Linked DNA regions of Archangium violaceum. The main gene of each other region encodes a partner of the protein of the gene in region 2 in a complex. Links are inferred from orthologs where the notes say so. Each region holds a gene or a part of one and is shown on either strand. Other genes may lie near its edges.

Region 1 (14,588 bases), 8.4 Mb from region 2 along the record:
GTTGTTGAGCCCCATGCCCCGGCTCAGGTGGACCATGTCGGCCAGCTGCCCGTCCCGGTAGGTGAAGCAGCTCAGGCCCAGCGGCTGGAAATAGGACACACACACCCGTCCATCCCGCCGGGCCAGCAGGTAGCGCACATGGTTGTCCCGCAGGCCCTCGGCGGTGCCCAGCCGGCGGAACGCGCCTCCCTCGCGCACGTGCAGCCCGTCACCCGCGGCCCACAACCGGCCCGCCCCATCCCGTGTCACGCCGAAGAAGACGGTCCGCTCGTTGGCGGGCAGCACCGTCTCGAAGGACCACGTCTCGCCCGAGCGCTCCCCGCGCACCAGGCCGGAGGTGCCCACCGTCCACAGGGTGCCGTCGGGCTCCAGCGTCATCCCATAGGTGGAGCGCGCCGGAAAACCGCTCGCCGCGTCGAACGTCCGCAGCCTTCCGCTCCAGGGCTCGTAGCGGTGGAGCCCGCCCGGATTGCCCGAGGCCCACACCACGCCGTCGCCATCCACCGCCACGGCCTTGAGCGCATGGCCGCTCAGCTCCGGGATGGGCACCCACCCCTCGGGCGTGCCGCGCACCAGCCCGCTGTCGGTCCCCACCCACAACGTCCCGTCGGAACCCCGGGCCATTCCCCAGATGAGATTCGAGGGCAGCCCGGTGGTGGTGTCGTGCACCGTCCACAGGCCCCGGCCCAGGGCGCGGTGCATGCCCTGACTGGCGAGCCAGAGCACGCCCGCCTCATCCTCCAGGACGTCCCGCGTCCGCGCGCCCAGCTCCGACAGGTCCAACCGCAGGTAGCCCGCGCGCTCGCCCTCCACTTCGAGGACGCCGCGATAGGTGGGCACCAGCAGCTGCCCCCGGCGCCCCACCCGCAGGCGGCGTCCCGAGCCCCGCGCGCCCTCGAGCAGCGCGGAGCGATCCTCGAAAGGCGCGCCGTCCCGGGGCTGCATGACCAGCCACCTGTCACCGCTCACCCACAGGCGACCGCCCCCATCGCGCGCGAGGGCGAGGATGGGACTGCCACGCCCCACCGCTTCCCGGACCAGCCAGCGCGCCTGCGGGCCACGGCTCAGCAGGCGCGAGCCCGAGGCCACCTGGAGCGCACCCGAGGCATCCACCCAGAGCTGGTGGGCTGGCCCCCCCGGCCACCCGGGCTCCGGGAGGAAGCGGCCCGGCTCAACTTCCATGTACAGCCCCTGCCCGGTCCCCACCCACATGCGCTCGCGGGAGTCCAGGCGGACGCACCACACCGGCAAGGGGACGCCCCGCATCGGCAGGGAGACGAAGCGGCCCGCCTCCCAGCGAACCACGCCGCCCTGCGTCACCAGGAGCAGCCGCCCCTCGGCATCGAGCGTCGCGTCCTCCACCGGCCCCGACGGCAGACCGGCCTCCAGCCCGAAGCGGTCGAACCGCGTGCCGTCGAAGCGGTACACCGCGTCCAGCGCACCGGCCCAGACGAACCCTTCCCCATCCTGGAGGATCCACAGCAGGTCGGGGTTCTCGATGCCCGCCTCCGCGCCGTAGCTCCTGAACCCGACACGCCCCGGAGGCTCCGCGCCTCTCGCACCACTGCCCACCAGGGCCATGAGGCCCACGGCCAGGAGCGCGGTGATCCGATACGACGACATGACTTCCGTACTCCCCGAGACGCGGAACGACGCCGCGTCCCCAGGAGACCAACCTACCATGTGAGTTGGCCACGGGCCCAGGTGGCGGGGAGAATGGCGCCCCTCTGGCCCCTTGCCTGGAAGATGAGGGCTGGGAGAAGAACGAGAGCATGGGATAGTGACCGGTGGCTCCATCCATGCGGCACAAAGACATGAGCGGGGACAGAGTGAAGGCAAGCAAGCCGCGCGCGGGCGGGGCTCCCACGACGGAGCTGCGCGAGCGGATCCGCCGGGAGGCCACCCGCCTCATCGCCCAACGGGGCTTCGGCGCCATCTCCGTCAATGACGTGGCGCAGGCGGTGGGCATCAGCAAGCAGGCGCTCCTCTACCATTACCCCTCGCGCGAGGCCCTGCACGAGGCCATCGTCTCCTCCATCGTCGAGCGCTCCAACCAGCACCTGTTGCTGCTGCTCGGCGCCTTCTCCGGCCACGGGGAGGAGCGGCTGACGCTGGCCATGGGGCAGCTGCGCGAGTTCTTCGACGCCGAGCCGGACGCCGCGCGCGTCATCCTGCGCGAGGTCCTCGACGGAGACCCCACGCAGGTGTCACGCCTGCATCGGAGCATGGAGCCGTGGCTGCGCCTCGTGGTGGACGCGCTGCGCCAGGGGCAGCGGGAGGGGCGCGTCCGCCCGGAGTTGGACCCCGAGGCCGCGGTGGCGCACGTGGGCACGCTGTTGCTCACCTCGTTCGCGCTGCGCAAGGTGGGCTCCTGGCCCGAGGCGGACGACGCGGAGTGGAGAGACCGGTGGCTGAGCGAGGTCGTGCTCATCATCCAGCGCTACCTCTTCACCGAGCCGGGTCCCGAGCGTCCCAAAGCGGGGCGTCCGGCCTCGCGCCGTCAGACGAAGTAGGCGCGGCGCAGCACCTCCGCGGGCAGGTGATGCAGCTCGAAGGTGTCCAGCTTGCGCATCTCGTGCTCGTCCATCCCGAGCGCCCCGTACTCCGGGGTGCTGCCCACCACCCCGCGCAGCACTCCGCCCGTCATGCGGCGCGCCACGGCCAGCCCCTTGGGGCCCACCGCCATCCGGTTGAAGGCGACGTGGCCCACCTCGTCCACCAGGATTTCGATGAGGCGCCGCTCCATGGACTCGCGCACGGCGGGCTGGTCCCGGAAGATCTCCCCCACCCGCTTGAGCATCCACTGGAAGGCGAAGACGCCGACGACCTCCGAGGCCAGCAGCACGGGGTGGAAGAGGACGCCCGGCGCGTAGGCCAGGGTGCCGATCAACATCTTCAGTTGCAGCGGTGGCCGCCACGCGCCCTTCACCTCCACGCCGAAGTGCCGCGTGGCGCCGATGAGGATGCGCGTGTGGTACGTCTCCTCGTAGCCCAGTGTCCGCTCCAGCTGGTGGAAGGTGTCCGGCGAGTCCTGATGGCGCTTGCCGCGCACGCGGTTGACCACCTCCACGCCGTAGGCCTCGCCCGCGTTCGCCTTCACGAACGTCAGCAGCGCCACCAGCGGCGGGGACAGCTCCTTGACCGCGTCGAAGCTCTCGTAGGCCCGGTTGAAGGCCTCGCCATCCACCGGCCCCTCGTACCGCGCATCCCAGGTGGCCGCCTCGCGCATCCACTCCTCGCGCCGGGAGAAGCCCCGGGTGAAGTCCATGGTGCCGTTGCGGCGCTCGAGGAACTCCCGGTAGGAGAGCAGGAGGTCCTCTCGCGGGAAGTCGGCCACCAGGCCATACAAACCAGGGCGTGCGGAAGGAATCAGCGCATCGGTCATGACGCGTCCTCGGAGCGGAAGGGGAAAGGTTACTGACCGGTAGGTAAGTACCCCATTTACGCGTGGCAAGTGACGAATTCATGACTTCGCGGGATTGACCTGGAAATCAATCAACCCAAGGAGTGGGGAGAGGTCGGCCGGTGTACCCGTCAGGCGGCCTCGCGCCCGTCCTGGACGAGCGGCAGCCGTACCCGGAAGCAGGCGCCCCGCGCCACGGAGGCATCCAGCTCGAGCGTGCCCCCGTGGTTCTCCGTGACGAGCTGCCGGCAGATGGCCAGCCCCAACCCCGAGCCCTTCCCCACGTCCTTCGTGGTGAAGAAGGGCTCGAAGATGCGCGCCCGCAGCTCCGGAGGGATGCCCGGGCCATCATCGGACACCACGAGCTCGGCCATGCCATCCCGCACGCCCGTGCTCACCCACACCTCGCCCTGCTCCCCCACGGCATCCAGGGCATTGCGCAGCAGGTTGAGCACCACCTGGCCCAGCTGGCCCTTGTGAAGGAGGAACCGGGGCAGCTCGCCGCACCGCACCTCCAGCCGCGCGCCGGGCGGCAGGGAGCGCCGGAGCAGCTCCACCGTCTCGTTCACCACCTCGTTGAGGTCGCCGGACTCCAGGCGCGGGCGCTCGCCGCGCAGGAAGGCCCCCAGGTCCGCCTGCGTGGAGCGGATGCGCTCGGTGGCGTACCGCATCGCCTCCAGCGCCTCGGGCGTGTCCTGGAGCACGAAGTCGAGCTCCTTCTCCAGCCACAGCCGCTCGAGCTCCCGGGCCCCCTCGGGGTGGGCGGCGAGCAGCTCGCGGCAACACCGCAGCACCTCGGACAGCTGCTCGAAGTACTCGCGCACCGGCGGCAGGTTGTTGTGGATGGCCGTGAGCGGGTTGTTGATTTCGTGCGAGAGCCGCGCCAGCAGCTGCCCCATGGCCGACAGCTTCTCCGCCTGCACCATCTTCTCGCGCGCCCGGTCGAGCTCGGCGGTGCGGGCCTCCACCAGACGCACCAGCTCGGCGTTCCTGCGCTGCAGCCGCAGGCCCCTCCAGCGCACCACGCCCGCAACGACGGCCCCCAGCAGCAGCACCCCCAGGCTCCTCGCCCACCAGGACGCCCACCACGGCGCGTGCACCACCAGGGAGAGCCCGGCCAGGGGCCCCCATTCTCCCCCGCCGCTACGTGCGCGCACCTCCAGGCGGTAGCCGCCCGGTGACAACGCGCTGTAGCGCACCGAGCGCCCCGGGGCGACGTGCCAGTCGTCCAGCCCCACCAGGCGCACCTCGTGCTCCACGTTGCTCTCGTCGATGGAGCCCAGGTCGGCGAACCGGACCTCCAGCGTCGCCTCGTCGTGAGCGGTCTCGAGCCCCTCCGCCGGAGGCCGGGCGAAGGTGCGCGAGCCCAGGGTGGTGTCCAGCAGCACCACGCGCGGGGGCGTGGCGGGGCCCGTGTAGCGGGCCCCCTCGAAACGGCCGAGCCCATTCGAGGTCCCCACCCACACCGTCCCGTCGGCGTCGGCCAGGAAGGAGTTGCCGCTGAAGTCGTCGCCCGGAGCCCCCCCGCTCGCACCGAAGTGCTCGACGCCTCCATCCTCCGCCACGACGTGGATGCCCGCCCCCGTCCCCGCCCAGAGCCGGCCCGCCGCGTCCTCGCCAATCTGGTAGACGACCCCCGTGTGCAGCCCCGTGCTCCGGTCCAGATGGAAGCCCTCCACCAAGCGCCCGTCCTGGTAGCCGAAGCAGCTCAGGCCCAGCGGCTCCGCGTAGGACACGCACACCCGGCCGTCGCGCCGCACCAGGAGGAAGCGCAGGCGGTCATCCCGCAGCCCCTCGGCGGTGCCCAGCCGCCGGAACACACCGCCCTCGCGCACGTGGAGCCCATCCCCCGAGGTCCACACCCGCCCGGCCCCATCCCGATCCACGCCCCAGAAGGCCGGCTGCCGGGTGGAGGTCAGCACCGTCGAGAAGGTCCACGTCTCGCCGGTGCGCACCCCTCTCACCAGACCCATGGAGGTGGCCACCCATAGGGAGCCATCCGCATCCCAGACCAGGTCGAAGGTGTAGTTGGCCCGGAAGCCGTCGGCCTCGCCGAACGTCCGCAGCCGTCCGCTCCAGGGCTCGTAGCGGTGGAGCCCGGCCGGGTTGCCCGCGGTCCACACCGCGCCCTCCCGGTCCACGCTCACCGCCTTGAGGGAGTAGCCCTCCAGCCCGGGGATGGACTTCCACTCTCCCCCCATTCCACGCGCGAGCCCCTTGTCGGTGCCCACCCACAGCGTCCCATCGGGACCGCGGGTCAGTCCCCAGATCATGCTCGACGGGAGCCCGGTGTTGGCGTCGTGCACGGACCACAGGCCACGGCCCAGGGAGCGGGACACGCCCAGGCTGGCGACCCAGAGCGTTCCCTCCTGGTCCTCCAGGACGTCCTGCATCCGCGCCGCCCGCTCCGTGAGGCTCAACCGGAGGAGCCCCGCCTGCTCACCCTCCACCACGAGCAGGCCGCGATAGTTCGGCACCAGGAGCTGTCCCCGATGCCCCACGCGCAGCCTGCGTCCCGCGCCCATCATCCCCCGGATGAGCGAGGAGCGGTCCTCGAAGGGTGCGCCCTCCCGGGGCTGCATGGCCAGCCACCCGTCACCGCCCAGCCACAGGCGGCCCAGCCCATCGCGCACGAGCGCGGAACCGGAGCGCATGAACCCGGGGAGGTCGCGGATCCACCACCGCGCCTGCGCATCGAGCCCCAGCACGCGACCTTCCGAGGCCACCTGGAGCGTGCCCGAGGCATCCATCCAGAGGACACGGGCCGGTCCGCCGGGCCACCCGGGCGCCGGGAGGAAGCGCCCCGGCCCCGCCTCCACATACAGGCCCTGTTCGGTCCCCACCCACATCCGCTTCCCGGGGTCCAGGCGGAGACTCAGGGCCGGAGAGGGGACACCCGGCAGCGGCACGGCGGCGAAGCGGCCCCCGTCCCAGTGGACGACGCCCTCTACCGTCACCAGGAGCAGCCGGCCCTCGGCGTCGAGGGTCATGTCCCTCACGCTCGTCGACGGCAGGCCGGCCTGCAGCCCGAAGCGCTCGAAGCGCGCGCCGTCGAAGCGGTACACGGCGTCCGAGGCACAGGCCCACACGAAGCCTTCGCGATCCTGGACGACCCAGGAGATGTCGTGGTTCTCGAGGCCGGCATCCGTGCCGTAGTTGCGGAACCCGATGCGCCCCGGCGGCTCTCCGCCATGCGCCTCGCGTCCCGCCCACAAGGCGACGAGGCCCGCGGTCACGAACATGGCGATGCGATACGAAGTCATGTCAGCCGTGCGGCCAGCCTACCATCATCCCGAGACGGGCGGCTCCGGCAGAACCGCCGCCGAGGCAACCGCGCGGGCGGCCAGCTCCGGCGTGCCGCCCTTGCGGCGCCAGCGGCCGTAGAGCCTCTTCGCCGGCAGTGCGATGAACAACGACACCGCCAGCACCGACAGCGCCAGGCCCAGCGCGGGCAGCACGTCCTGCGAATGCCCCAACCGGCTGGCGAGGCCCTGGAAGGTGGACCAGCCGTAGGCGATGGGCAGGTGCACGACGTAGACCCAGAGGGAGGCGCGCCCCACCGGGCCCATCATCCCGTCGAGCCGCGAGGGCAGCAGCATGGCCAGCCCGGCCACCACGGACAGCAACCCCACGCGCCATAGCACCAGCGTCGGGTCGCTCACCTTGGGATCTCCCCCCCACAGCGCCATCAGCGCGAGCATCGCCGTGCCCGTGCCCATCAGGCACAGCCAGTGGGGGACGCGCTTCACCCCCGCGAGCGCCAGGCCGGTGAGGCCGCCCACGAAGAAGTAGGAGGCCCACGGGAAGAGCGGGAAGTTGGACGTCCTGGCCACCAGCGCCTGCTCCAGCGCCAGCGGCCACCCGCCCGCCGCCACCGCCGCGCGCAACCCCGGGCTCACCAGGGGGAAGAGCACCGCGAGCCCCAGCAGCGTCACCATCCGCGCCGTCCGGCCGGGCAGCAGCGCCAGCACTCCGGCGCCCAGCAGCAACGCCCCCGCCACCCCGTGCAACGCATCGAAGGCGAGGAAGTGCCTCCACACCCCGGGGTCCCCGGCGAACAGCGCCGGCAATCCCCACCCGGGCCAACGCAACAGGTAGCCCCAGCCAAGCAGCAGCGCCACGCGGGGCACGTACCGGCGCAGCACGCTCGCGCCGTGCGCGCCCGTGCGCTGCACGGTGGTGGCGAAGGCCCACCCCGCCACGAAGAGGAACAGGGGCGCCGTCACGGCCCGCATGGACCAGTAGGCGATCACCCCCACGCCGTCGCGCGCCTGCTCCGAGAGCACCGCGTCCAGCGTGTGGCCCATCACCATGGCGATGACGGCCACGGCGCGCGCACGGTCCAGGCCCGTGTTCCGGGGGCTCGGCGCCGGCGCGCTGGGAGTCTGGGAGGACGACATGACTCGACTACGGGAGAGACCGCCGGGCTCAGACGCGCATCGGCATGACCACGGCCGTGAAGCTGCGATCACCCGGGGCGTGCAGCACGCCGGGGCTGTGCTCGTCACCCAGCTCGAAGGCGACCTCTTCCGTGTCCGTCACGGTCAGCACGTCGATCAGGTAGCGCGCGTTGAAGCCGATGGTGATGGCCGCGCCCCGGTACGCGATGTCCAGCGCGTCCTTGGCCTCGCCCAGGTCCGGGTTGTTGGCGGTGATGAGCAGCTGGTTCTCCGCCAGGCCGATGCGCACCGCGTAGCTCTTGTCGGCGCTCAGCAGCGCGATGCGCTTGAGGCCCTCGAGCAGCCGCGTCTTGGGCACCAGCACCGCCTTCTCCCCCTCCTTGGGGATGACGCGCTGGTACTCGGGGAACTGGCCGTCGATGAGCCGCATCACCATCGTCAGGCCCGTCTTCTTGAAGAGCGCCGAGTTCTCCGCGAACCCCAGGTGGCACTCCGCATCCGGCGCCTCGTCCAGCAGCCGCTTGAGCTCCAGCAAACCCTTGCGCGGGATGATGACGCCGCCCTTGAGCTTGAAGTCGCCCTGCAGCTCGCGCTCGATGAGCGAGAGGCGGTGGCCGTCCGTGGCCACCATGCGCACCTTGCCGCCCGCCTGCGGCTCGAAGTAGACGCCGTTGAGGATGTAGCGCGTCTCGTCCGTGGAGATGGCGAACTGCGTCTTCTTGATCATCTCCAGCAGGGTGTTGCCCGTCACCTGCACCAGCGGCGCGTTCTCCTCGCGCGGCAGCTTCGGGTACTCCTCGGGGGCGGTGCCGACGATCTTGAAGTGCGCCGAGCCGGAGGAGATCTCCACGTAGTTGTTGGCCAGCTTCTTGAGCGTGACCTGGGCGTCCGGCAGGTTCTGGACGATGTCGAAGACGTACTTGGCGCTGAGCGTGACGGCGCCCGTCTTCATGACCTCGGCCGGGTGCTCCGAGACGATGCCGATCTCCAGATCGAACGCCGTGACGGTCACCCCCGACTTGCTCGCGGAGACGAGCACGTTGGCCAGGATGGGCATCGTCGTCTTGCGCTCCACGACGCCCTGGGCGCGGTTGAGGGCTCTCTTCAGCTCGTCAGCGGCGATGCGGAATTCCATCTCGGGGTCCTTGAAGAACCAGGGGGAACAGGAAAGAACGGCGGCCCTCTGGCCGCCCGAGGCGGATGTAGCCCGGGAACCCCAGGTCGTCAACGAACCTGACTTCTCCGGTCATGCCGACTCGTTCAGCGCTCGGGCGAGCAACCCCTCCAGCCCCAGACTCTTCGTCCAGGAATGGATGTAGGACATATCCAGACCTCCCGCCGCCAGGCGAAGGATCTGGATGATGTCCCGCCACTGGGTGCTAGAGGACTCACCACCCTCGCGGAACCAGAGCAGCTTGCGCACCACGGAGTCCTCTGGACTCTTGATGAAGAGCCCCCCGCCCTCCGCCGTGAGCACCACCCGGCGGCGGCGCGAGAACTCGCTCACGTCGAACGCGCCCGTCCCCAGCAGGAAGAGGTCCACCTTGGTCACCGAGGGCAGGTGGAAGATGTTCCAGGAGCCACGCCGGACAATCGCCTCCCGCAGCGACTCCGCATCGACGTCGAAGTCCTCACCCAGGGCCCGCACCAGGGGCTCCAACTGCGGCAGCCGGAGATCCACCACGAAGTCGATGTCGTTGGTCGCCCGGGGCTCTCCTTGAAGCGAGCTCGCCAGGCTCCCCCCCAGGAAGTAGCCCACCTGGGCCTTCTCGAAGGCCTCCGCACACGCCAGGGCGACGCGGATGACGTCGGGGTCGCTCACGGGAGCAGCGCCGGATGGGAGCCAAAGAGACGGCGTGCGACCTCCCGGCCATACAGGCGCACGGTCAGCCGTACCTTCACCTCGGTGGAGTCCGCCTGGGGAAAGCTCTGCCGGATGCCCGCCTCCGCCAATTGCCGCACCGCCTGCGTCAACATCCCCGCCTTGCGCAACCGGTCCGCCGGCGACTGCGCGCGTAGCAACTCGAAATAGCGCTCGCGCCGCCGACGATCCGTATCCCGGTCCATGCCATCCAGAATAGCGATCCCCCCGCGGGCCGCCATGTCGCGCCAACCGCCTACATCCCCGTACCCTGAGCCCACCCACGAATAACCCGGGCTCCGGCTTCGTCGGGAAATGGTATCCATCCCGGGAGGCGGCGAGACTGCCGCGTCCCTTCCTGGAGCCTCGAATCATGACCCTGCGTCAGCCCCTCGTCGCCGCCGCCCTCGCCTTCAGCCTGCTCGTCGGCTGCAGCCGCAACACCCCCGAGTCCCGCCCCGCCGAGTCCGGTGGCACCCCCACCGAGAGGGCCACCCCCTCCACCAACCCCACGGGAGAGCCGCCCCCGAGTGAGCCGCCCTCGGGCGGCACCGCCGCCGCCGCCAACGCGGGCACCCCCGTCGTCTACATCGTGAAGGACAGCGGCGTGCGCTGCATGGCCGCGCCCTGCCCCACCTTCATCGCCACCCGGGCGGACCGGCCCAACGAGGACGGGCTCCAGATCACCGACGTCGACCTCGCCGCGCTCGGCTTCAACGCGGAGCGGAGCGCCAGCCTCATGGAGGCCACCCACACGCCCACCGGCCTCAAGGTCGAGGCCACGGTGGTCACCGTCCCCAAGGCGGGCCCCGCCGGCGACGCCACCGTGCTGCGCGTCACCCGGGTCATCGAGTAAGTAGGCCCTCCCTCCCCACCCGGAAGCGAGTATCCTGACCACCTGTCGTCACCAAGGTCAGAGGATGTTTCCGGGATGACGTGGCGAGTGGACGTCACACCCCAGGTCGATCGCGGGAACCGGTGGCTCCTCGGGCCACTGGTCCTGCTGTGCCTCCTGGGAGCCAACACCTCCCGAGCCGCCCACGCCCCGCGCCTGTCGGCCTCGCCCCGTCAGCTCCTCTCCGGACGCGATACCCGCTCCACCCTCGTCGTGTCCGGCCCCGGGCTGCCCTCCGACATGCGCCTCGCGTGCAGCGCGGGCCGCGTCACCCCGGCGCGGCGCTCCGCCCCGGACTCGCTCCAGGCCTCCTTCGTCCCGCCCCGCGCCGACACCCTCGCCACCTTCCTCTGCGCCGCCGTGTCCCCCTCCTCGGGCGCCCACGCCACCGTGGTGCTCGAGGTGCAGCGCCGCCAGGTGCTCCCGCTCACCGGACTGCCTCCACTCGGCCGCGTGGAGGTGCGCATCGGCGACACCCTCCATGGTCCCGTCCGCGCCAACGCCGCCGGACAGGCCGAGGTGCCCGTCCTCCTCACCCCCACGCACTCGCAGGCCACCGTCTCGACCACCGCGCCCGGCCAGCCCGAGCAGCAGCGCCTCCTGCCCCTCCCCGTCTCCTCCAGGCCCGTGGTGCTCCTCGTCGCCGAGGAGTCCTCCGTCGAGGCGGATGGGGCGCGGGGCGTGCGCGTGTGGGCCTTCTCCATCGACGGGCGCGGGGAGCCGCTGGACACGCCTCCGTCCTTCTCGCGCATCGAGGGCTCGTTCGAGCCGCGGCGCGTGGCCCCGGGCGTCCACGTGGGCACGTTCATTCCCCACCCCCGGGCCACTCCGGGCGAGGCGGTACTGACGGCCCAGGCCGGCAACGGAGAGCCCGCCTCCGTGCGCGTGGAGCTGCGGGCGGGCGTGAAGCCCTCGCTCACCCTGGAGGCCGCGTCACGCGAGCTGCTGGCGGATGGGGCCTCGGGCACCGACATCACCGTGCGCGTCCAGGACGGGCAGGGACGAGGGTTGCCCGGTCAGCCCCTCCGGCTCCAGGCCACGCGCGGAGAGGTGGCGCCCCTGCAGGACCGTGGAGATGGCACCTACCTCGCGCGCTACCGCGCTCCCGTCGGCGGGGGAGAGGAGCAGCTCGTCGCGCGGCTGGACGGCGTGCCTCCGGCCACCCTCGCCCTGACGCTGCGCCCTCCCCCGCGCCTCACCCTGGAGACGAACGCCCGCGAGCTGCCCGCGGACGGCGTGACGCGGCTCGTGCTCCAGCTCACCGCCCGCGACACCAGGGGCGCCCTGGCTCCGGATGGGACGGTGGTCTCCCTCTCCACCACGCTCGGCCTGGTGCCCTCCTCCGTGAGGACGCGCGAGGGCCGGGCCACCGTGGAGCTCGTCTCCGGCCACCAGTCCGGCGAGGCCCTCGTCCAGGCCCGGTGGGAGAACGCGAGCGCCAGCACCTCCGTGCGCCTCGTCCCCGGCGCCCCCGCCCGCCTGCGCGTGCGCACCGAGGAGCGCGAGGTGCGCTGCGATGGCCTCGACAGCGCGCAGGTGCACCTGCTCGTCCAGGACTCCCACGGCAACCCGCTGGACGGCGTGCCCATCACCCTGAGCGCCGCGGGCACCCAGGCCGAGCACGGGTACTTCGAGCGCGTGGCCTCCCTCGGGGGCGGCGAGTTCGTCTCCCGCTTCCACGCGCCCACCCGGTGCGAGGGCGGCCTGGCCACCGTCCTCGCCGCGGCGGGGGAGGCGCGAGGCGATGCCCGGCTCACCCTCGCTTCGCGCACGCCCCGGGCCCTCACCGTGCGACTCGGCGCGCAGAGCAACTTCGCCCGGCTCGTCCAGCCCTCGCTGGAGCTGGAGGGCGACCTGCGCCCCTACGCGCTCGGCGAGCGGCTCGCCGCCAGTGCCTCCCTGCAGGTGGCCTGGGGACGCTTCTCCCTTCAGGGAGAGACCCCACTGCACGAGCCCTTCGACCTGGACGCGAGCGCCCTCACCACCACCGTGTCCGTCGGCGCGCGCTGGCTCCAGCCCCTCACCCATACCCTGTCCGCCTACGCCGGCGCCGGGCTCGACGCGCACTTCGTGCAGATCAACTGGACCCTCTCCCTGGAGGAGGGCAGCCAGCGCCAGCTCTCCGCGGTGCTGGGGGGCCACCTGCGGCTCGGACTGACACACTCGCTCGGCCCTGGAGAGCTCGTGCTCCAGGCCCGCTATGGACTGGCCCGGCTCCCCGAGGAAGGTGCCTTCCGCGGCCCCATCGGAGGACTCTCCGCCTCGCTCGGCTACCGCTACCCCCTCTGAAGAAAGGAGGCTCGCATGCGCTCCCCCGCCCTCTGCCTCATGCTGGTCTGCGTGCTGTCCTGCGCCTCCCGCCAGGACGCGCCCCGCCTCGACAAGGTGTCCCCGGACCAGACGCTGTTCGGCTCGCCCGAGCGCCTGCTGCTCTCCGGCTCGTTCACGACGGACCTCGCGGTGGACCTGGGCTCCGACGCACCGCCCTCGGTGGAGAACCGCTTCGAGGTGCGCATCGGCCCCGAGCTCGCCTACGCCGTGCGCCTGCGCTCCCGCGACACGCTGGAGGCCACCGCGCCCGCCACCCTGCCCCCGGGCCGCCACGACATCACCGTCACCGACGCCCAGGGCCGCTCCTTCACCCTGCCCGAGGCCCTCGAGGTCATCGACCGGGACGTGCACCGCCTCGTCTTCGTCACGTCGATGCGCTCGGCGCACCCCGGCGAGTGGACGGAGCCCATCCGCCTCGAGCTGAGGGACCCCGCGGGCCAGCCCGCCCCCACCTCCACTCAGCGCACGCTGCGCATCTCGAGCGACTCCTACACCGGCCGCTTCGCCCGGCTCGGCGGGGAGGAGGAGGCCCAGCCGGAGCTGGAGGTGACGCTCGCGCCGGGCGAGTGGGGGCTGGATCTCTACTACCAGGACTCCACGCCCGGCTATCACACGCTGGAGTCCAGCAGTCAGGGCCTGCCCTCCATCGCCCAGACGGTGGCGGTGGGGCGGCTGGGCCCGCCAACGGCGGTGCGCTACACCCGCGTGCCCTCCTGGCCGCTGAGGGCCGGAGAGCCGGCGGTGCTCGCCGTGGATGTGCTGGACGACAGCGGTGGCCCGGCCTCGCTCCCGGCCACGGGCATCCTGCTGGAGCTGAGCACCTCCTCGCCCGCGGGAGGCCTGGCCGTCAACCAGGGGGACCCGTACCACCCCGCGCTCTCCTTCATCCTCCAGGGCTCGCGGGGCCGGCTGCCCATCCTCTACCTCGACACGCACAGCTCGGCCGAGGTGTGGCTGACGGCCAAGGCGCTCAACCGCGACACGCTCACCCCGCTCGAGTCGGACCGGGTGAACCTCCGGGTGGAGCCCGGGCCCACCCGCCACTTCGAGGTGCTGCGCGCCGGCACCGGGCCCCTGCAGGCGGGCATCCCCGAGCGCTTCACCGTCCAGGCCCAGGACGACTGGGGCAATCCCACGTCCTTCCAGGGCACGGTGCTGCTGGAGGCCTTCCCCGCCGACCCGGACTTCCATCCCAACAGCGTCGGGCTCGAGGCGGGCAGGGCCTCCTTCACCGCCAGCTTCACCCGGGTGCAGATGGTGTCCGTGATGGCGACGGACCCCAACGCGCCCACCGTGCGTGGCGCCTCCGCGGAGCTCTCCATCCGCCCCGGCATGCCCGTGCGCCTGGCGGTGTCCACCGTGGAGGGCCCCCAGCAGGCCGGCAGGCCCTTCTCCCTCCTGCTCGAGGCGCTGGACCGCTATGGCAACCGCGCGGAGACGCCCCTGTCCGTGACGCTCTCCGCCTCGGGTGTCCCCGAGGGCGCGCTGAGCCCCACCACCAGCGGCGACTTCAGGGGAGCCATCACCCTGCCGGTGACGATCACCTCCGCCCTGGACGAGACCCGCCTCACCCTCACCGAGGGCACGCCCGACGCACCCGGAGCGCTGAGCGCCACCACCGGGAACTTCGCCGTGCTCCCGGGCCCCACGCAGCGCTTCGTGGTGGAGGACACGACCAGTCCCCAGAGGGCGGACAAA
Region 2 (14,515 bases):
TGCTGGCGCTCGCGTGGGCGGAGCCGGGGCTCTACATGCTCGACGCGAACGAGCGGTGGTCCTATTTCGAGATCGTCCGCGCCCTCAACGCGCGGTACGGCGGCCGGTGGCACGTGGAGCCCACGGAGAGCTTCGTGTTCGATCAGCGCATGATGGACGACCGGGTGGTGCTGCCCTCGCTCAAGGCACGGCTGCCGGAATTGCGCTGATGTTCTAGCGTCACTCCTCCCTCGCAGCCCCGGGAGTGACCGTATGCGGATCCTGAAACCCGTTGCCTCTCTTGTCGCCGTCCTCGCGCTGTCGGCCTGTGGTGCGCCCGACACCCAGGAGGAGCCGCTCGCCACGAGCTCCGCCGCGCTGACCTCGGGCGTGTCGCGGGGCTGCACCTTCTACGTCTCGTCCCAGCAGAAGCCGGGCACCTTCCCTCCCCAGTACGAGGTCCGCGTCAACCGGGTGGCCTCGTCCACGTGTGCCTGGGGCGGCGGGAGCGTGGTGATCGGCACCACGTACAACAGCCCCTCGCTGTCACTCGCGGCCAATGACCTCGGGGTTGCCGCCAGCTTCACGTACAAGGGGACGCCGAGCGGCTCCGCCGCCGTCGTCGTGTACGTCGACCACGTGGCGCCGGACACGCTGTCCATCGTGCGCACCACGGGCCTCGGCGCGATGAACCCCGGCTACGCGGGCTACGTGTACGGTGGGGAGCTGTCCATCCTGTCCGATGGCACCACCCTGGAGGTCCGTGGCACCAAGAGCGGCACCATCCCGGGCGAGACCGGCGGCGGCTCCAACTACACCGCCACCTACCCGGACTTCTTCACCAGCACCACGCCGCCCACCGTCGTGGCCTCCTGAGCCCCCTGGGCGCGAGGGGCGTCGTCATCCCCAGGAGAGCTCGTACTCGGTGTCGAGCGACTCGAGCGGATGCGCGCGCACCGTCAGTCCTCGTATCGCCGTGACCTCGAACGTGCCCTGAAGCGAGCCCTCCATGTAGGGGTAGGGGAGGATGTCGCGCGTGATGAGGATGACGGCGCTGGTGTGCCCCGTCCACCTCACCTTGCACGTTCCCACGTTCGTGGTCATCCGGTAGGCCGCCGGCAGATTCTCGAGCAGCCGCCGGGGCTGCCCGAGAATCTGCCGAAGCATGATCTGTCCCATGGAGGTGGTGGCGAAGCTCCTGGCCGACAGATAGCCCATCTGTCGCATCACCTCTTCGAAGTTCCGGCTGTCGTTGCTCAGGCGCCGCGCACCGGCATAGGACATGCGCAGCAGGGTGCTGACCGGATAGTTGAAGAGCGCCACGAAGCGCGTCTCCCCACTTTCGTCCAGACAGTGCCGCACCGTGGCCTCGTCCCCCAGTTGGCGTACCACCTCCAGCACACTGTTGAGGAAGATGCCGCGCGTGGTGTCCGCGGGTGTCACGTAGGTCAGCCGTCGCCGCAGCTCCTCCTCGGAGCCGAGAGAGTGCGAGCTGCCCGTGTCATCCCCCATGGCCTCCCCCTTGTCGCGAGTCTGTCGCCCCTCCTGGGAAGAGCGCCATTCCGCATGGGGGAGGATCCAGTGGCCACCCGTTCATGACAAGGGGGTTGTACGGGCTTATGTGGCCTGCTTCGCTTCCGGGTTCTCTTCGCCGTGCCCGGCGTGCGAGGCCGCGAGCTGGCCGCTCAGCACTGGCAGTGCCACCTTCACCGCCACTGTCAGCACCATCAGCCCGAAGGCCCATATTCCCGCTGTAATCTTCCATTCGGTGACGGTGGGCACGTACTCCACCAGCTCGTGCAGGGTGCTCGGGACGAAGCCGGGAATGATGAGGCCCATTCCCTTTTCGATCCAGACACCCGCGAACGCCAGCGCGCACGCCAGGTTGAGCAGCCACACGTGACGCCGCGTGGCCGGCAGGTGCACCACCACCGCCGAGGCGATGTTGAGCGCCACCGCCGTCCAGATCCACGGCACCAGCGCGTGGTGCCCGTGTGAACCGAAGAACAGGTAGCGCACCGCCGTGGCGTGCGTCCCACCCGTGTAGAAGGCCGTGAACAGCTCCGAGCCCAGCATGAACAGGTTGAGCAGCACCGTCACCCGCATCACCGACATCAGCGTGCGCAGCGGCCCCTCGCCGATGGGCAGCCCCGTGAAGCGGCGGATGGCCTGCAGCAGCACGATGACGAACGCCGGGCCCGTGATGAACGCCGACGCGATGAACCGCGGCGCCAGCAGCGCCGAGTTCCAGAACGGCCTGCCTCCCAGCCCGCTGTAGAGGAACGCCGTCACGCTGTGGATGCTGATGGCCCAGAAGATGGAGAGGAAGACGAACGGCAGGTACCACTGCTTGCGCGGCTTGCGCCCCAGGAAGCGCATGTAGATGAGATAGCCGCAGATGTGCAGGTTGATGAGCAGGTAGCCGTTCAGCACCACCACGTCCCAGGTGAGCATCGAGATGGGCCAGTTGAACCGCCCAATCCCCGGTATCAGGTGCCACGCCCGCTCGGGGTGCCCCATGTCCACCACGATGAACAGCAGGCACACGAAGATCGCCGCCACCGCGAGCAGCTCGCCAATCAGCGTGACGTCGTGCATCTCATGGTCGTGGTACAGGTACGCGGGGATGACCATCATCACCGCGCCCGCCGCCAACCCCACCCCGAAGGTGAAGTTGGCGATGTACAGGCCCCAGGACACGTGGTCGCTCATCCCCGTGAGCGCCATGCCCTCGGCCAGCTGGTGCGCATAGGCGTTGGCGCCCACCAGGGCGATCGCCGAGAGCACCGTCATCCACGTGTAGAAGCGCCAGCTCCCATCCGTGCTCATCCAGAGCAGCCGGCCGAGGAACCGCGGGTAGTCGAGCAGGTGACGGGAAGCAGCCATGGCTCACTTGTCGAAGAAGTAGAAGAAGCGTGGCCGCGTCCCGAGCTCCTCCTTGAGCACGAAGACGCGCTTGTTCTCGAGCACCCAGCGGATGGGGCTCTTCGGATCCAACAGGTTGCCGAACACCCGCGCCCCCGTGGGGCACGCCTCCAGGCACGCCGGCAGCCGCCCCGCTCGCGTGCGGTGCAGACAGAAGGTGCACTTCTCCACCACCCCCTGCGGGCGGATCCGGTTGGAGAGGTATCCCTGGTCCGGGTTGATCTCCTCGGGAGGAATCTCCGGCTTCGCCCAGTTGAAGCGCCGCGCGTGGTAGGGGCACGCCGCCTCGCAGTACCGGCAGCCGATGCACCAGTTGTAGTCCACCACCACGATGCCGTCCGGCTCCTTCCACGTGGCCTGCACCGGGCACACCTTCACGCACGGCGCGTTGTCGCACTGGTGGCACTGCACCGGCAGGTAGTACTTCCCCTCGGCCGGCACCGGGTGGTCGTAGTTCGCGTTCCCGTGCTCCAGGTCCAGGCTGCCCTGCTCCATCTCCAGCACCCGGATGTACGAGTTCCCCGTGCGCCGGTCGTGGTTGTTCTCCTGGTGGCACGCCTCGGCGCACTTCCGGCAACCGATGCAGATGCTCAGGTTGAGCGCGTACGCGAACGACACGCCCTCCTGCGGCGGCAACGCCTGGATGTCCACGTCGCGGCCGTACTTCCGCTTCGTCTCCTCCTTCAGGTGGACGAGCACCCGCGTCAGCTCGTCACGCGTCAGCTCCTTGTAGTGCTTCTGCAGGAACTGATCGACGCTCAGGTCCTGCGTCCACTCGGTGAGCGGTGCCATCGCGTGCGCGAAGGCCGCGGCCCCCAGCGTGGCCCCGACACCCTTCATCACGGTGCGGCGGGAGACGGTGTCACTCATGGCCTGTCGCCTCTTTCGTGTCCGGCTCGCCGTGGGCGGGCGGGTTGCGCGGAGGCATCACCGGATGCGCGCCCGCGTACTTCGGCGTGTGCGGGTCGTGGCAGCTCACGCAGTTGTTCCTCGTGCGGTCTCCCCGTGACAGGTCCCAGTACCCCGTCATCCCCCCGTGCGCCCCCGCCTTGAAGTCCCGGTACTGCGGGCCGTGGCACTGCGCGCACAGCGTCACCACCTCCGTCATCGGCAGCGGCTCGCCCGTGGCCAGGTGCAGCGTGCGCGGCTGCTGGGCCTGGTGGCACGAGGTGCAGGCGAGCTCCCCATGGCGGAACCGCAGGCCCTGGTGGAACTCCTTCAGCTCCTCGGGCCGCGAGGGCATGGGCTTCGTCTCACGCAGCGAGTGGCAGCTCTCGCACGACACGCGAAGCGGCCGGCCCAGCGCGTCCTTCTGGTCGCTCTCGACGGAGGTGAGCTTCGCCGGTTGGTGGAGGGTTTCCCTGCCCGTCGGTGCTCCCGGTGGCGGCTGGAAGCTCACGGGCTGAGCCCTCCCGCAGCCGCCCAGGGCGAGCAGCGAGGCGACGAGCGCCGGGCGCATCATTCTGTAGAGGTGGTTCTCCACGGAGGCCAGCGCAAAGCAGCGTCCGTGCCATCACGCTCCGCCCCTGTGTTCCGCTGGGAACTCGGGATGGGCATCCCGCTCGCCCGCGAAAAACCTGCATCGTTCGAACAACTTTAAGCGCAGGCTTTGCGCGCGCACCCGTGGGATGAGGGGCACGCCGGGGTGGTCCGCCTCTTGCTCCTGGGGGCCGTGTCCCCATGGACGGAGCCTGTATGCCCATCAGTAGCCTGGTGCTCACCCTCGATGCGTCGCCCGAGTCGAGGGCGCTCGCGCTTTCAGAGCTCGCTCGCGACCCGCGCATCACCCTGGGCCCGCCCGTGGAGGGGCGATGGCTGCCGGTGGTGACCGAGACCGCCAGCCCCTACGAAGGTGAGGAGCTCGCCGAGTCCCTGAGGGAGTTGGTGGGCGTGAGCTTCGTGGACGTGGTGATGGTGGATTTCTCCGAGGAGGAGCGCTGAGCCATGGATCGCCGGGACTTCCTGAAGGGTTCGGCCATGACGGCGGCGACGCTGGCCGCGAGCCGTCTGGCATATGGCCAGGACAGGGCGGCCGTGGAGCCGCCGAGCACCGCCCGTCAAGGCGGTGACGTGCAGTGGAACAAGGCGCCCTGCCGCTTCTGCGGCACCGGCTGCCACGTCCAGGTGGGCGTGCAGAACGGCAAGGTGGTGGCCATCGCGGGCGACCAGAAGGCTCCGGTGAACAAGGGCCTGCTGTGCGTGAAGGGCTACCACGTGGGGCTCGCTCTCTACGGGCAGGACAGGCTCACGACGCCGCTGCTGCGCAAGGGCGACAAGCAGGTGCCCATCAGCTGGGAAGAGGCGATCGACATCATCGCCCGCCGCGTGCTGAAGGACCCCAAGGGCTTCGCCCTCTACGGCAGCGGCCAGTGGACCATCCCCGAGGGCTATGCCGCCTCGAAGTTCGTCAAGGCCGGCCTGGGCACGCACAATATCGACGCCAACGCGCGTCTGTGCATGGCCTCGGCGGTGACGGGCTTCCTCGCCACCTACGGCGTGGACGAGCCCGCCGGTTGCTATGACGACCTCGACGCCTGCGACGTGCTCATCACCTGGGGCAACAACCCCGCGGAGATGCACCCGGTCCTCTTCTCGCGCGTCATCGACCGGCGCTCGCGCGGCGAGAAGGTCACCCTCATCGACATCGGCACGCGCAAGACGCGCACCAGCGGGTTCGCCGACCACTCCCTGCGCTTCAAGCCGAACTCGGACCTGGCGATCGCCTGTGGCATCGCCCACCTGCTGGTGGAGAACGGCACCTACGACAAGGCCTTCGTCGAGGCCAACTGCGCCTTCCGCGCCTCCAGCACCCCGCCCACCCTCGAGGGCAAGGCCATCTCCTTCGAGGAGTACCGCGAGCTGCTGAAGCCCTATACCCCCGAGAAGGTGGAGCAGCTCTCGGGCGTGTCCCAGAAGGACCTGCGGATGCTGGCCGGGCTGTTCGGCCGCAGGGACGTCCGCATCACCAGCCTGTGGTGCATGGGGCCGAACCAGCACACCCAGGGCACGGCCATGAACAGCCTGCTCCACGGGCTCCACCTGCTCAGCGGGCACTTCGGCAAGCCCGGGGATGCACCCACCAGTCTCACCGGTCAGCCCTCCGCCTGCGGCACCGTGCGCGAGGTGGGCACGCTCTCCCACGCGCTCCCCGGCGGCCGCGTGGTGGCCAAGGCCGAGCACCGCGCCCAGATGGAGGAGATCTGGAACGTCCCCGCCGGCCGCGTCTCCGAGAAGATCGGCTACCACACCGTGGAGATGTGGAAGCGCTTCTCCACGCCCACCGAGCAGGGCGGCGATGTCCACACCGTCTGGGTCCAGGTCACCAACCCCGCCCAGAGCCTCCCCAATACGCACAAGCTGGTGGACCCCAGCCGCAAGCTCGCGGACAAGTTCCTCATCGTCTCGGACGTCTACCCGACCGCCACCACGCGCATCGCCGACCTCGTGCTGCCCTCCGCCATGTGGGTGGAGAAGAATGGCATGGTCGGCAACTCGGAGCGCCGCACCCAGCAGTGGTTCAAGCTCGTCCAGCCCCCCGGTCAGGCCCGCGATGACGGCTGGCAGCTCATCTCCGTGGCCCACCGGCTGCTCGAGCTCGGCTTCGCCGGCATGAAGGACAAGGACGGCCGCTTCCTCTTCGACGTGAAGGGCAAGGACGGCAGGTCCGTGCCCATCTGGGAGTGGTCGCACTACTACGACGTCAACGTCGACGAGCACCTCTTCGAGGAGTACCGGAAGACGACCCGCATCAAGCACAAGGACCTGGCGCCCTATCAGGAGTACGTGAAGGCACGCGGCCTGCGCTGGCCCGTGGTGCAGCAGCCGGACGGCAGCTGGCGCGAGACGCGCTTCCGCTTCTCCGGCTTCGACGACCCGTACGTGAAGAAGGGCCGCGACATCCAGTTCTACCACTCGACCTCGCACGACGACCGCGCGCAGATCTGGTTCCAGCCCTACGAGCCTCCTCCCGAGTCCCCCGACTCCGAGTACCCCTTCTGGCTGTGCACCGGCCGCGTCATCGAGCACTGGCACACCGGCTCGGTGACCATGCGCATTCCGCAGCTCCGGCGCGCCATGCCCCAGGCGTACGTGGAGATGAACCGCGCCGATGCCCGGAAGCTCGGCGTGGACAACGGGGACCTGGTGACGGTGGAGACCCGCCGCGGAAAGCTCGACCTGCCCGTGTGGCTCGGCGGCCGTGGAGAGCCCGTCGAGGGCTCGCTCTTCGTCCCCTTCTTCGACGAGCGGCTGCTCATCAACGAGCTCACGCTCGACGCGCACGACCCGTTCTCCAAACAGCCCGACTACAAGAAGTGCGCGGCCCGTGTGCGCCGGCGTGAGCGGGTCGCGGAGAAGCAGAAATGAGCGCCGCGGGCGAACAGTCGGGTGGGCTCGGGGCCCGCTGGCTCCAGGTGGGAGCCGCCGTGGCGGTGGCGCTCGCGGCCACCGGGTACTTCGCGGGCCTGCGCGCCCCGGAGATGCCCGAGCGTCCGGCGGCCTCCGATCCGCACGCGCAACGCGCCGAGCGCGCTCCGAGCTACAGCGAGCTTCGCGAGCAGCGGCGCGGTGACAACGCGCGCATGTATGAGGGCGCCATCGCCTCGCTGGCGGAGGCGGACTTTCCGGTGAAGCCCCTGCCCGTGGCCACCCCCGAGATGCGCGCCGAGGCCGTGGCCCAGCGGAAGACCCACCGCGCCTATGACGGCGCGCCTCCCACGATTCCTCATGAGATCGACCAGCGCGAAGTCCCCGGCTGTCTGGCCTGCCATGGCGAGGGGATGAAGCTGGGCACCCGCGTGGCTCCGAAGATCAGCCACCCGCCGTACCAGAGCTGCACGCAGTGCCACGTGGTGGGGGAGTCGCCCCGCCCCCTGGCGCAGTACAAGGACGTCCCGGGGAATGGTTTCGTCGGACTGGTCTCGGGAGAGAAGGGCGCTCGAGCCTGGCAGGGGGCTCCACCGACCCTGCCTCACCCCACGCTCATGCGGACCGACTGCACGAGCTGCCACGGCCCCAGGGGTCTCCCCGGGCTGCGGACCTCGCACCCGGAACGGCAGAACTGTCAGCAGTGCCATGGGTCCTCCGCACTGCTCGACCAGCGCCTCCCGGAGGACTCGGGCGCGGGGGCTCCCGGACAGCCACCCGGTGGCGTGGCGATGGAGGCCAGGCCTTGAGCGCTCGAACTGAAATCAGCCGCCGTGCGCTCCTCGGGTTCCTTCGGAAGAAGGAGGCGCCTGCGTCTTCTCCAGAGCCTGTTCGTGCTCCCTCGCCCGCCGTGTCCGAGCCCGCGCCGGGAGCGGGCTTTTCGCTCGAGGCGTTCTATTCCTCCCGTGCGCTGTCGGGTGAGGCGACCGGGACGAGTCTCCCCGTCTTCTCCCTCCGCGAGGGGCTCGCCGTTCCCCAAGAGGGTGTCAGCCGCATCGAGATGGCTCCGCTCGCGCCGGCCGCGGGGGCTCCCGTTCCCGGGATGACCGTCCGGGTTCGGCCTCGGTTCTGCCTCGCCTGGCAGGGCTCGTTCTGCAGCACCTGCTCCGAGCGCTGTCCCGTCGAGGGCGCCCTCGCCGTCGAGCTGGGCCGCCCTCGCGTCGTGGAAGAGCGATGCAACGGGTGCGGCCTCTGCGTCCAGGTGTGCCCGGCTCCGCTCAACGCCTTCGAGTTCCTTCCCTCCGCACCGCGGGTCCCCACTTCATGACAGCTGGTCTCCGCCTCGCGAACGCCGCCCCCGAGGACCCGTCTCTCCCCCAGTTGCAGGATGCGATCCTCGATGCGGAGACACTGGAGCAGCTCTTCCGTGACATCCAGCGCTGCACCGTGGTGAGCGAGGTGCTCCTCAAGGGCGGGGCCCTCGCCATGGCCTCCGAGAAGTCCGTTCCGCTCGACGAGGCCCTGGCCGCTCTCCGCGAGGCGCGGGTGCTCGGTGTGCAGATCCGCTACTGGTACGACGGGGCGAACTGGTGGGACACCCTCATGCGCACGCCCAAGGGCGTCCGGCTCATCCGCATCCAGCACCGGCTGACGGGGTAGGGCGGTTTCAGGCCCCGGAGGCCTCGTCTGTCGCGGGTGCCGCGTAGAGCTCCGGATGCAGGAAGGGCATCAGCGCGCACGCCAGCGGGCCCTGCCACATCTCGGCCCGCGTGAAGAGCCCGTTGGTCAGGATGCCCACCGCCCCCAGTTTCTTCTTGCTCTCGTTGCGGCCAGACACCTGGTCCATCACCGGCCCCAGTTCCTCACCGCGCAGCACCCGGGCCACCGCGACCGGAGGAAGGGGAAAGCGCACGCCCCAGGTGAGGTTCTCCCGGCCTCCGGCCTCCACCACGGCCACGCAGTTGATGAGGCTCCCGTCCGGGTCCACGCCCCCCTCCAACCCCATTCCCATCCGTGCTCCCTCGACCGCCCCGAGCGCTGCTCGTGCCCGGTTGCGCGCCCCCGTTGATGTCTGGTCCGGTCCGATGGGTTGTTCCGGCACTCCGCTGGGCACCTCGATCGGCACCAACGTGCACCCAGGGAAGGCCCTCTCACAGATGGTTTGCGCGGCCGTCGTCTTGGCCGGGTTCGTCGAGCCAATGGCGATGATGAAGGACATGGGGCTCAGTGTTCTCCTGAGGGTGGAACAGGGGGACGGATACCCTCACCCTAGCCCTCTCCCAGGGGGAGAGGGGACATACACGGGCTCAACCCAGCACTCCTCGGGGCGTCAGGGGTTGGTCTCTTGGGAGCATTCCTTCTTCCTGGAACCAGCGCAGTGCTTCCCGGATACCGAGCCTCACAGGTCGCGGTCGGTAGCCGAGTTCCCTCATCGCCTTCCCCGAGGACTGGTACGCAGGTAATGGCAGCGCCTGCAGGAAGGCCGTGTTCATGTGCTGGAAGAGGTCCGGGGACAGGCGTCCCACCACGTCTCCGAACCGTCCCACCGCCTTCACCACCCCGTCCGGTAGTGGCACCGCCGGTGCTGGCACCCCCGCCTCTTCCGCGCAGACAGTCAGGAATTCGCGGAAGGTCAGGTTCTCCCCACCCAGGATGTAGCGCTCCCCCGGGCGGCCCTTTTCCATGATGAGTTGGAGCCCCCGTGCCACGTCCTGCGCGTTCACCACGTTGATGCCGCCGCTCGGGTACACCCGGACGATTCCCTTCGCCACCACCCGCAGCAGCTCCCCCGTGGACGGCCTCACATCGTACGGGCCGAGGACGAAGCCCGGATTGCCCGCCAGCACCTCCAGCGTCGGCCCCGAGGCCTCCAATGCCAGGCGCTCCGCCTCCCGCTTGGACTCGTGATACGGGTTGTCCCCCTCGTAGTTGTAGAGCGTCTCCTCGGTCGCCGGCTCGGCCAGCGTCCCATGGCCCACCGCCGCCACGCTCGACACCAGTACGACCCGCCGTACACCCGCCGCCCGCGCCGCATCCAGAACGTTTCGCGTCCCCTGGGTGTTAAGGCGGGAGACGTCCTCCCGAGTAAAGGGATCGAACCGGACGATGCCCGCCACGTGGTAGACCCGCCCCACCCCCTTCATCGCCCCCCGCAACGACTCCGTGTCCAGCACGTCGCCGAGCACCTCGTCGTAGCTCAGCCCGCGCAGACCCCTCCGGTCGCTGCGCTCCCGGACGAGCAGACGGGGGCGCTCCCCCTGCCCACACAGCAGGTGGGCCAGGTTGGCCCCCACCAACCCTGTTCCTCCCGTCAACAATGTCTTCATGTGCTACTCCCTCCCGGGAGGATGCGCTATAGGTCGTACCCCTTAGATTCGCCCCCCCACGGGGCGTCAACCGCGAGATGACGCGAGACTCCACTGACACACCGCCTGTCGGCGGACCCACGCTCCAGCCTGCGCCCGATGACGCGCGCGAGGTTGCTGTCTCCGAGGCCGAGTCCCTGGACTCCCTCGAGATGTTGCCGGTCCCCGAGCCCGCGGAGGAGACCCAATCCCCCATGTCCGCCCTGCTGGAGACACTTCCCCAGGACACCCTCTCCGAGTCCAACTCCGAGCTCTTCTCCCACCCCTCCCCCTCCGGCCCTCCCCCCGAGATCGACCCCGACAAGCTCGATCCGGATGCCCTCAAGGTCATCCACCGCCTCCACTCCCATGGCCACCAGGCCTACCTCGTGGGGGGCTGCGTGAGAGATCTGCTCCTGGGCCGCACGCCCAAGGACTTCGACATCGCCACCAGCGCCCACCCCGGCGAGGTGCGCGCCATCTTCCGCAACTGCCGCCTCATCGGCCGGCGCTTCCGGCTCGCTCACATCTACTTCAAGGGCGGGAAGATCATCGAGGTCTCCACCTTCCGCGCCAACCCCACCGAGCTCGACGCCTCCAATCCCGAGAACGGCTCCGAGAACGGCGAGGAGGAGGGCTCCGAGACCGAGGAGTCCCAGGATCTCCTCATCACCCACGACAACGTCTTCGGCACCGCGGAGCAGGACGCCCGGCGCCGTGACTTCACCATGAACGGCCTCTTCTACGACGTCGCCGAGGGCCGGGTGATTGACTACGTGCGTGGTCGGCGTGACCTCGACGAGCGCTACATCCGCACCATCGGCGACCCGGAGATCCGCATGCGCGAGGATCCGGTCCGCATCCTCCGTGCCGTGCGCTTCTCCGCCAAGCTGGGCCTGGACATCGAGTCGCGCACCTACGCCGCCATGGAAGGTGCCGTCGAGGACCTGCCTCGCTGCGCCCCCGCCCGCCTCCTGGAGGAGACCTTCCGCCTCATCCGCGGCGGCGTGGCCGCCCCCTGCCTGAAGCTGCTCGCCGCGCTGGACGCGCTCAAGGTCCTGCTCCCGCCCGTGGCCGCCTACTTCAAGCAGCATGGCCGCCGCGGCCGGGACACCTTCTACGCCTACGTCGAGGCGCTCGACCGGCGCGTGTCCTCCGGCGAGCCGCTGGATGACGCCATCCTGCTCGCCGCCCTGCTGGTGCCCATCGCTCAGGCCTCGCCCATCGTCGAGAGCCAGGACCCCGCCGGCCGCCCCTCCGTGGCCCAGGCCATCGAGGATCTGCTCGCCGAGTTCGTCCAGACCGCGCGTCTGCCTCGCCGCATCGCCGAGCGCTGCCGGTTGCTCCTCATCGCCCAGCGGACACTCTCCGGCGAGCGTCGCCGCCGCACCGGTGCCTTCCGCCGCCATCCGCTGTTCAACGACGCGCTCATCGTCTTCGAGATCTCCGTCCAGGCCACCGGCCAGCACCGCGACGTGCTCGAGGCGTGGAAGCGTGGCGAGCTACCTCCCCTCAAGCCCTCCGAGGGCTCCACCGAGGGCGGCGAGGCCCCCCGCAAGCGCCGCCGCCGCCGCCGCCGCAGTGGTCGCAAGGCCGGGGCAGGGGAGAGCGGTTCTTCCTCTTCGCCGGGTGGGGCCGAGGCCTCCTCCTCCTCCGGAACGGTTGTTGAGCAGGACTCGGGTGACTCAGGAGACGCTGGCGAGGTCGACGAGGAGTCCGAGCTGGGTGCTGAGTCGGGTGATGATTCTGGCGACGATTTCGGCGCCGGGTCCGAGACGGATTCCGAGTCCGACGAGGGCTGACCCTCACCCCAGCCCTCTCCCAGGGGGAGAGGGGGCATACACGGGTTCAACCTGGGGCCCGCGTACCCTCACCCCCGTCCCCTCTCCCGGTGGGAGAGGGTTTAGTTGGGACGCTTCGGTTTGCGGGGACGTTCTGGGTCCGGTTCCGCTTCGTCGTTCCCCGCGATGTCCGCCGTCATCACCGCTTTAGCCCCGAAGCGCTCCGCGATCTTGTCCAGCGCCGCGTTCAGCTTGTCGCTCCGCTTCGGTTTCTCCGGCTCCGTGAAGAGCCCGAGTTGTCTCGGCTGTTCCTCCGTCCCCAACTCCTGCATGGACACCCCGGTCAGTCTCACCGGCTTGTCCTCGTGCGCCTTCTCCAGCAGCTCCCTCGCCACCCGGTAGAGCGTCTGCCCGTCATCCGTCGGTGAGGGCAGGGTGATTCGTCGGGTGATGAGCGTGAAGTCCGCGAACTTCAGCTTGAGCTGCACCACCCGTCCCTTCACGCCCGCCCGTCGCAGCCGGCGGCCCACCCGCAGCGCTTGCGAGTGGATGTGCGGGCTCAGCTCCTCCATCCCCGTCAGATCCTCGTCGAACGTGTCCTCCGCTCCCACGCTCTTCGCCTCGCGGTCCGGTATCACCTCCCGCGGATCGATCCCGTGTGCCAGGTCCCACAGGTGACGCCCGCTCGCGCCCCACCTCGCCTCCATCCACGCCGCGTCCCGCTTCGCCACGTCGCCGATCGTCTCCAGCCCCTCGCGCTTGAGCGCCTCCTCCGTCTTTGGCCCCACCCCCCACAGCCTCCCCACCGGCAGCCCCGCCAGGAACGCCACCGTCTCCTCCGCCCGCACCTCCCGCTGGCCGTTCGGCTTCGCCACGTCCGAGGCGATCTTCGCCACGAACTTCACCGCGGCGATCCCCGCCGATGCCGGCAGGCCCGTCTCCGCCGCGATCTCCTTGCGGATCCGCCTCGCCATGTCCGCCGGCGCTCCGAACAGCCCCACCGAGGCCGTCACGTCCAGGAAGGCCTCGTCCAGCGACAGCGGCTCCACCAGCGGCGTGTATCGCTCGAAGATGGAGAACACCTGCTCGCTCGCCTCGCTGTACGCGCTGAATCGCGGCTTCACCACCAGCGCGCCCGGTGCCATCTTCATCGCCCGCGCCATCGGCATCGCGCTGCGCACCCCGTACTTGCGCACCTCGTACGATGCCGCCACCACCACCCCGCGCCGTGCGTCCCCGCCGACAATCAACGGCTTGCCCCGCAGCTCCGGGTTGTCCCGCTGCTCCACCGACGCATAGAAGGCGTCCATGTCCACGTGGATGATGGCTCGCATCGCTGCACTCACTGTAGTGGACCCCTCTGACGCTCACTCCTCATGAAGACCCTCACCGAATACCTCTCCGTCCACACCCGCGAACGCCGTGAGCTCGTCCGCATCACCGACACCGTCGCCGAGCTCGTTCGCAAGAGTGGCATCCAGGAAGGCATGGTGCTCGTCTCCGCCATGCACATCACCGCCGGTGTCTTCGTCAATGATGACGAGTCCGGTCTCCACGAGGACATCTGGGAGTGGTTGCAGCACCTCGCTCCCCAGGGGCCCGACTACCGCCACCACCGCACCGGCGAGGACAACGGGGACGCCCACCTCAAGTCCCTCCTCATCCACCACCAGGTCATCCTCCCTGTCACCGCCGGGAAGTTGGATCTCGGGCCCTGGCAGCAGGTGTTCTACGCCGAGTTCGATGGTCAGCGCCGCAAGCGCCTTGTCATCAAGGTCATGGGCGAGTAGGGCCCTCGGGGTTCATCCCGGGGCTCGGGTACCCTCACCCCGACCCTCTCCCGAAGGGAGAGGGAGGGAGTGGTGCTCGAGCACCTCGAGGAGCTCCCGGGGCAGGGGGCTTTCCACTCGCACCCGCTGCTTCGTCACCGGGTGCGTCAGCCCCAGTGCCTTCGCGTGCAGGAAGAAGCGGCCCAGCCTGGCTTCCTCTCGCCCTCCGTACAGCGTGTCTCCCACGATGGGCGCTCCCACCGCCGCCAGATGCGCTCGCACCTGGTGCAGCACCCCCGTGGAGATTCGGACCTCCACCAGGCTGTACTCCCCCGCGCGCTCCAGCACCCGG

Evidence for each region.
Region 1: the proteins of JRI60_RS16655 (region 2) and dnaN are in contact, whole or in part, in a solved structure (PDB 1OK7), measured with the Escherichia coli proteins. The link is inferred for Archangium violaceum from one-to-one orthologs.

Annotation. Positions count from the first base shown.
Region 1 is NZ_CP069396.1:12,435,634-12,450,221, forward strand. Bases 6,886-9,851 are described here. They hold dnaN (DNA polymerase III subunit beta), read right to left. Parts: upstream 8,939-9,851; coding sequence 7,832-8,938; downstream 6,886-7,831. Other genes in these bases: JRI60_RS49715 (acyltransferase family protein), read right to left, coding at 6,886-7,803; JRI60_RS49725 (hypothetical protein), read right to left, coding at 9,050-9,625; JRI60_RS49730 (hypothetical protein), read right to left, coding at 9,622-9,851. Also shown: JRI60_RS49695 (sensor histidine kinase), read right to left, coding at 1-1,623; JRI60_RS49700 (TetR/AcrR family transcriptional regulator), read left to right, coding at 1,830-2,513; JRI60_RS49705 (hypothetical protein), read right to left, coding at 2,501-3,385; JRI60_RS49710 (sensor histidine kinase), read right to left, coding at 3,535-6,666; more of JRI60_RS49715, read right to left, coding at 6,691-6,885; more of JRI60_RS49730, read right to left, coding at 9,852-9,870; JRI60_RS49735 (DUF6748 domain-containing protein), read left to right, coding at 10,038-10,520; JRI60_RS49740 (invasin domain 3-containing protein), read left to right, coding at 10,596-12,848; JRI60_RS49745 (hypothetical protein), read left to right, coding at 12,864-14,588. UniProt on the Escherichia coli protein: Confers DNA tethering and processivity to DNA polymerases and other proteins. Acts as a clamp, forming a ring around DNA (a reaction catalyzed by the clamp-loading complex) which diffuses in an ATP-independent manner freely and bidirectionally along dsDNA.
Region 2 is NZ_CP069396.1:4,011,055-4,025,569, forward strand. The notes cover bases 11,623-14,515. They hold JRI60_RS16655 (DNA polymerase IV), read right to left. Parts: upstream 13,729-14,515; coding sequence 12,517-13,728; downstream 11,623-12,516. Other genes in these bases: pcnB (polynucleotide adenylyltransferase PcnB), read left to right, coding at 11,623-12,415; JRI60_RS16660 (secondary thiamine-phosphate synthase enzyme YjbQ), read left to right, coding at 13,771-14,184; JRI60_RS16665 (RluA family pseudouridine synthase), read right to left, coding at 14,197-14,515. Outside these bases: JRI60_RS16585 (NAD-dependent epimerase/dehydratase family protein), read left to right, coding at 1-209; JRI60_RS16590 (hypothetical protein), read left to right, coding at 253-855; JRI60_RS16595 (TIGR02265 family protein), read right to left, coding at 880-1,491; sulfate reduction electron transfer complex DsrMKJOP subunit DsrP, read right to left, coding at 1,597-2,865; JRI60_RS16605 (4Fe-4S dicluster domain-containing protein), read right to left, coding at 2,869-3,774; JRI60_RS16610 (hypothetical protein), read right to left, coding at 3,767-4,366; JRI60_RS16615 (hypothetical protein), read left to right, coding at 4,600-4,845; JRI60_RS16620 (molybdopterin-dependent oxidoreductase), read left to right, coding at 4,849-7,269; JRI60_RS16625 (nitrate reductase cytochrome c-type subunit), read left to right, coding at 7,266-8,078; JRI60_RS16630 (4Fe-4S binding protein), read left to right, coding at 8,180-8,596; JRI60_RS16635 (hypothetical protein), read left to right, coding at 8,593-8,928; yjjX (inosine/xanthosine triphosphatase), read right to left, coding at 8,936-9,487; JRI60_RS16645 (NAD-dependent epimerase/dehydratase family protein), read right to left, coding at 9,576-10,595; more of pcnB, read left to right, coding at 10,673-11,622. UniProt on the Escherichia coli protein: Poorly processive, error-prone DNA polymerase involved in translesion repair and untargeted mutagenesis. Copies undamaged DNA at stalled replication forks, which arise in vivo from mismatched or misaligned primer ends.